Regions from separate parts of the Kitasatospora sp. NPDC093550 genome, predicted to be linked through region 2. Evidence: predicted binding sites of a transcription regulator. Region 2 holds the regulator's gene; the other holds the start of a gene.
The links. Region 2 encodes HrcA, which represses chaperone genes, less so after heat shock. Its sites were predicted from a motif close to TTNGCACTCNGNNNNNCNGAGTGCNAA; they were not measured.

Region 1: the regulator HrcA is predicted to act here: its motif matches at 2,094-2,120, upstream of groL (chaperonin GroEL).

What each region holds. Positions count from the first base shown of each region.
Region 1 is NZ_JBIWJF010000038.1:4,920-8,441, reverse strand. It holds gene ACIRD3_RS36125 (hypothetical protein) at 1-203, opposite strand, end outside; gene groL (chaperonin GroEL) at 316-1,938, opposite strand; gene ACIRD3_RS36115 (cold-shock protein) at 2,261-2,464, opposite strand; gene ACIRD3_RS36110 (MoaD/ThiS family protein) at 3,003-3,281, opposite strand; gene thrC (threonine synthase) at 3,309-3,522, opposite strand, start outside.
Region 2 is NZ_JBIWJF010000008.1:122,763-126,284, forward strand. It holds gene htpX (zinc metalloprotease HtpX) at 1-697, opposite strand, end outside; gene hrcA (heat-inducible transcriptional repressor HrcA) at 1,018-2,052, shown strand; gene dnaJ (molecular chaperone DnaJ) at 2,132-3,271, shown strand; gene ACIRD3_RS15035 (16S rRNA (uracil(1498)-N(3))-methyltransferase) at 3,377-3,522, shown strand, end outside.

The DNA.
Region 1 (3,522 bases), on a different contig from region 2:
AGCGCGTCCTGGACGTCCTGGGCGACCAGCCCGAGCACGTACTCGGTGCCGTCCGGCCATTGCTCCAGCCACCAGCGCCGGTGGGTGACGGCCTGCTCCACCAGGGAGACGACGGCGGCGTCCGCCACGTCCCGGGCGGTGAGGTCGGCCAGGATCAGTGCCCGCGCGTTGTGCAGGGCGGTCTCGATGTCGTCAGCAGCCATCCGTCCATCCTCCCCTCAACTCCCCCGAACGCCGAAACGCCGCGTGGGCGGCCCCCCGAAGGGAACCGCCCACGCGGACGAGGTCCTGCCGATCCGATCGAAGCGATCAGGATCAGAAGTCCATGTCACCGCCCGGCATGCCGCCGCCGGCGGCCGCGGCGGCCTTCTCCGGCTTGTCGGCGATGACGGCCTCGGTGGTGAGGAACAGCGCCGCGATGGAGGCGGCGTTCTGCAGCGCGGAGCGGGTGACCTTGGCCGGGTCGATGATGCCCGCGGCGACCAGGTCGACGTACTCGTTGGTGGCGGCGTTCAGGCCGTGACCGGCGGGGAGGTTGCGCACCTTCTCCACCACGACGCCACCCTCCAGGCCGGCGTTGGTCGCGATCTGCTTGATCGGGGCCTCCAGCGCGACCTTGACGATGTTGGCACCGGTGGCCTCGTCGCCGTCCAGCTCCAGCTTGTCGAAGGCGACACCGGCCTGCAGCAGGGCGACGCCACCACCGGCGACGATGCCCTCCTCGACGGCGGCCTTGGCGTTGCGGACGGCGTCCTCGATGCGGTGCTTGCGCTCCTTGAGCTCCACCTCGGTGGCCGCGCCGGCCTTGATGACGGCCACGCCGCCGGCCAGCTTGGCGAGGCGCTCCTGGAGCTTCTCGCGGTCGTAGTCCGAGTCGCTGTTCTCGATCTCGGCGCGGATCTGGTTCACGCGGCCCGCGACCTGCTCGCTGTCGCCGCCACCGTCGACGATGGTGGTCTCGTCCTTGGTGATGACCACCTTGCGGGCGGTGCCCAGCAGGTCGATGCCGGCGTTCTCCAGCTTGAGGCCGACCTCCTCGGAGATCACGGTGCCACCGGTGAGGATGGCGATGTCGCCGAGCATGGCCTTGCGGCGGTCGCCGAAGCCCGGGGCCTTGACGGCGACGGACTTGAAGGTGCCGCGGATCTTGTTCACGACCAGGGTCGACAGGGCCTCGCCCTCGACGTCCTCGGCGATGATGACGAGCGGCTTGCCGCTCTGCATGACCTTCTCCAGCAGCGGGAGCAGGTCCTTGACCGAGCCGATCTTGGAGTTGGCGATGAGGATGTACGGGTCCTCGAAGGTCGCCTCCATGCGCTCCAGGTCGGTGGCGAAGTAGGCGGAGATGTAGCCCTTGTCGAAGCGCATGCCCTCGGTGAGCTCGAGCTCCAGGCCGAAGGTGTTGCTCTCCTCGACGGTGATGACGCCTTCCTTGCCGACCTTGTCCATGGCCTCGGCGATCAGCTCGCCGATCTGGGTGTCGGCGGCGGAGATGGAGGCGGTGGAGGCGATCTGCTCCTTGGTCTCCACGTCCTTGGCCTGGGCCAGCAGCTGGTCGGAGACGGCGGCGACGGCCTTCTCGATGCCGCGCTTCAGGGCCATCGGGTTGGCGCCGGCGGCGACGTTGCGCAGACCCTCGCGAACCAGGGCCTGGGCGAGCACGGTGGCGGTGGTGGTGCCGTCACCCGCGACGTCGTCCGTCTTCTTGGCGACCTCCTTGACGAGCTCCGCACCGATCTTCTCGTACGGGTCCTCGAGCTCGATCTCCTTGGCGATGGAGACACCGTCGTTGGTGATCGTGGGGGCGCCCCACTTCTTCTCCAGCACGACGTTGCGACCCTTGGGGCCGAGCGTGACCTTCACTGCGTCGGCGAGCTGGTTCATGCCACGCTCAAGGCCGCGGCGAGCTTCCTCATCAAAGGCGATGATCTTGGCCATCAGAAGTGGTCCTCCGGGACACGGTCGACTGCTCGGACCAAGGGGTGCCCGCGACGGACGGCCCTGGTGCGCGGAGGTCCATTCCCTGCCGCTCCCGGGGGCCTCACCGACCCGGTCCGCTGTCACTCTCACACTGTGAGTGCTAACGCCAATGATTAGCACTCCGGGTGGTCGAGTGCAAGCCCAATGGGCAACCCGCGAGCCGTCGTCGGGGTAGCCCGGGAACGCCGACGGGCCCGTACGACACGTGTCGTACGGGCCCGTCGAGAAGCGAGTGGTCACCAGCCGTAGGGCCGCGCCGAGCTCCTGGGGTCGGAAGGGGTCAGCCCGCGGCGCGGACCATGTCCGCCTGCGGGCCCTTCTGTCCCTGAGAGATCTCGAACTCGACCCGCTGGCCCTCCTCGAGGGTGCGGTAGCCGTCCATCTGGATCGCGCTGTAGTGGACGAAGACGTCCGCACCACCGTCGACCGCGATGAAGCCGTAGCCCTTCTCCGCGTTGAACCACTTGACGGTGCCCTGAGCCATTCCGAACTCCCCTAGTGCTGTGCTGGCCCTTCACGGTCCCGCAGGTCGCGGGCCCGGGTTGGTTTGAAGGCCGGCCCGGGGAACCCCCCCTGGGCGCAGCCGTGCACGCCGCAACCCACCGCGCGGAGCGCCCAACGGCCTCCGGTGAGCGGGTGATTGCGTCGACCGCCGCTGAATGTATCCGGACCGACGCCCTCTGCAACAGGGTCAACCGCCGGTAATTCCGCCGCAGCGGCAAGGGACAGGACGGGCCGAATCGGGAAAATCTCGGCATTTAACGCCGGACATAGCGGACGAATTACCCAAATCCCCGCGGTAATTCTGACACCGGCCTGACAGGTTTCCCCGGCCGGTCTCACCGTCCGGACGCCTTCCGGCAGGACGCGCGCGCGGGGCCGAGAGGGAACCCCTGTTCCCAACCGAGCGACACTCTACTCCGACTCCACCCGGAAATATTCCAGCCGGAATGCAACGAGCCGCCCGCGCGTACGGAGAACGGAATTCCGTGCGCGCGGGCGGCCGAATGGCGGGGCGCGGCTCAGCAGCCGCCGGCCACCGCCGGAATGATCGAGATGCCGGCGCCGTCCTTGATCTCGGTCGCCAGGCCCTCGGCGAAGCGCACGTCGTCGTCGTTCACGTAGACGTTGACGAAGCGGCGCAGCTTGCCGGTGTCGTCCAGGATGCGGGCGGAGATGCCCGCGTGGTTCTTCTCCAGGTCGGCGATGACCTCGGCCAGGGTGGCGCCCTCGGCGGTCACCTCGGCGGCGCCGCCGGTGTAGGTGCGCAGGATGGTCGGGATGCGGACGGTGGCGCTCATGGCTCTCCTTGCGGGGTGGGGGGTGGTTCAGGCGGACGCGAGGCCGGCGGCGCGGAAGGAGTCCAGCGTCGGGCGGATGACGGCGCTCATCCCGGCGTCGGCGACGGCGTCCAGGGTCTTCAGGCCGTCGCCGGTGTTGATCGCGACGGTCTCCTTGGCCGGATCCAGCTGCCCGGTCTCGACCAGCTTCTTCAGCACGCCGACCGTCACCCCGCCCGCGGTCTCGGCGAAGATGCCCTCG
Region 2 (3,522 bases):
GCTGGGCGGCGGCTCGGTCGGCGGCCAGCTCGCGGTAGCGGGAGAGCAGCCGGGTGAGCAGGAAGCTGATCGCGTAGACGACCATCGAGACCAGCGGGATGAGCAGCGCGACGATGGCCGCGTTCTGGTCGTTGTCGTTGCGGCCGCCGCCCATGAAGCCGCCGTACACGGCGATCCTGGTCATCGCGCCGGCGAGCACGCCGAGGAAGCCGGCGATCGTCATCACCGCGACGTCCCGGTGGGCCACGTGGGACAGCTCGTGCGCGAGGACGCCCTCCAGCTCCTCCGGCTCCAGTCGGCGCAGCAGGCCGGTGGTCACGCAGACCACCGCGTTCTGCGGGTTGCGGCCGGTGGCGAAGGCGTTGGGCATGTCGTTGTCGGCGACCGCCACGCGGGGTTTGGGCATGTCGGCCAGGGCGCAGAGCCGGTCGATCGTGCCGTGCAGCTGGGGGAACTCCTCCGGGGACACCTGGTGGGCGCCCATCGCCCGTTCGGTGATCTTGTCGCTGAACCAGAACTGGGCCACGAACAGCCCGCCGGAGATCAGGACGATCAGCGGCCAGGCGCCGCGCAGCAGCGCGATCAGCAGGCCGGTGAAACCGACGTACAGCAGCCCGATCACGAACATCGTGGCGACCATGCGGCCGGTCAGGCCGCGGTCGGGCGCGAAACGGGTGTGCTGGCCCGAGCTCGACATCGCTTGCTCCTCCATTCGCCGTCGCCTTCGATGCTGCCACCCGGACGGCCCGGGGGCACCACCCCGGCGCCCGGAACCGTGAACGGCCGCCGCCGTGCGGGCCGTACCCGGAACTGCGGGCAGGATCACCCCGGTCGGGCCGTTCCTGCCGTAGGACCCGGGCCTTACACTGGCAGGTACGGTTTTGGCACTCGGGTGTTCAGAGTGCCAAGGTCGGGGCCGCCGGGAGCGGCCCGCCGCAGGACAGAGCGGTACAGGCAGGACAGAGCAGTACAGCGGGACACAGACGGACAACGTGCGAAGACGGAGGTGCGTGCCCCATGGCCGGTGAGGTCCGCCAGCTGGACGACCGCAAGCTCGCCGTGCTCCGCGCGATCGTGCAGGACTACGTGGGCACCGAGGAGCCGGTCGGCTCCAAGGCCCTGGTGGAGCGGCACAACCTCGGGGTCTCGCCGGCGACGGTCCGCAACGACATGGCGGCGCTGGAGGAGGAGGGCTACATCCACCAGCCGCACACCAGCGCCGGCCGGATCCCGACCGACAAGGGGTACCGCCTCTTCGTCGACAAGCTCGCCGAGATCAAGCCGATGAGCGCCCCCGAGCGCCGGGCGATCCGGCACTTCCTGGACGGCGCGGTCGACCTGGACGACGTGGTCGCGCGCACCGTGCGGCTGCTCGCCCAGCTGACCCGGCAGGTCGCGGTGGTCCAGTACCCCTCGCTGACGCGCTCCACGGTGCGGCACATCGAGCTGGTGGCGCTGGCCCCGGCGAAGGTGATGCTGGTGCTGATCACCAACACCGGCCGGGTCGAGCAGCGGATGGTGGACTGCCCGGGCACGGTCGGCGAGACCGTCCTGGCGGATCTGCGCACCGCGCTCAACAGCAGGGCGGCCGGCCGCCTCCTGCCGGAGGTCCCGGGGCTGTTGGAGGAGCTCCCGGCGACGTTCGAGGAGGCCGACCGGCCGATCGTGGCCACCGTCCTGGCGACGCTGTTCGAGACGCTCGCGGAGCAGAACGAGGAGCGGATCATGCTGGCCGGCACGGCCAACCTGACCCGCTTCGGCCACGACTTCCCGCTCACCATCCAGCCGGTGCTGGAAGCGCTGGAGGAGCAGGTCATCCTGCTCCGCCTCCTGGGTGAGACCAACGACGCCGCGATGACGGTCCGGATCGGGCGGGAGAACGCCTACGAGGGGCTGATTTCCACCTCGGTGGTCTCGGTCGGTTACGGTTCGGGGGACGAGAGCGTGGCCAAGCTGGGTGTGATCGGTCCGACCCGGATGGACTACCCGGGCACAATGGGGGCGGTGCGGGCGGTGGCGCGGTACGTGGGCCAGATCCTGGCCGAGTCGTAGCAATACGACCGCGCGCCGTACCGGTGACGCGCGGTGACCAGTCGCAGCACTACTACAGGCGGAACAAGCGGAGCATTTGGTGGCCACGGACTACTACGCGGTACTCGGCGTCCGACGGGATGCGGGGCAGGACGAGATCAAGAAGGCGTTCCGGCGCCTGGCACGCGAACTGCACCCGGACGTCAACCCGGACCCGAAGACGCAGGAGCGGTTCAAGGAGATCAACGCCGCCTACGAGGTGCTCTCCGACCCGCAGAAGCGCCAGGTCTACGACCTCGGCGGGGACCCGCTGTCCCCGGGCGGCGGCGGTGCGGGCGGCTTCGGGGCCGGCGCGGCGGGCTTCGGCTTCTCCGACATCATGGACGCCTTCTTCGGCGCCGCGGCCGGCCAGCGCGGCCCGCGCTCGCGCACCCGCCGGGGCCAGGACGCCATGATCCGGCTGGAGATCACCCTGGAGGAGGCCGCGTTCGGCACCACCAAGGAGCTCCAGGTCGACACCGCCGTCACCTGCACCACCTGCAGCGGCGAGGGCGCGGCCCCCGGCACCTCGGCGCAGACCTGTGACATGTGCCGCGGCAAGGGCGAGGTCTCCCAGGTCACCCGGTCCTTCCTGGGCCAGGTCATGACCTCCCGCCCCTGCCCGCAGTGCCAGGGCTTCGGCACCGTCGTGCCGACCCCGTGCCCGGAGTGCGCCGGCGACGGCCGGGTCCGCGCCCGCCGCACGCTGACCGTGAAGATCCCGGCCGGTGTCGACAACGGCACCCGGATCCAGTTGGCCGGCGAGGGCGAGGTCGGCCCGGGCGGCGGCCCGGCCGGCGACCTGTACGTCGAGATCGCCGAGACCACCCACGCGATCTTCCAGCGGCGCGGGGACGACCTGCACTGCACCGTCACCATCCCGATGACGGCGGCCTCGCTCGGCACCCAGGTGCCGCTGCAGACCCTGGACGGCCTGGAGGAGGTCGACATCCGGCCCGGCACCCAGTCCGGCCAGTCGATCCCGCTGCACGGCCGGGGCATCACCCACCTGCGCGGGGGCGGCCGGGGCGACCTGATAGTGCACGTCGAGGTGAAGACGCCCACCAAGCTCGACGCCGAGCAGGAGGAGCTGCTGCGCCGTCTCGCGGTGCTGCGCGGCGAGGAGCGGCCCTCCGGCCAGTTCGCGCCGGGCCAGCAGGGCCTGTTCTCCCGGCTGAAGGACGCCTTCAACGGCCGGTAGCCGTCCGCGGAGGGGTGCCGGGGGCCGACCCCCGGCACCCCTCCCGCGTTTCCTCCCCGCCGCGGCCGCGCGCCGGCCGGGCCCCCTCCGGAAAGGTTCCCCCGCATGACCGCGCCCGTCTTCGTCGTCGACACCGAGCGGATCGCCGCCGCCGCGCCCGGCGCCGTGGTGCGCCTGGACGGCCCGGAGGGGCGGCACGCCGCCGCGGTGAAGCGGCTGGAGGCCGGCGAGGCGATCACCCTGGCCGACGG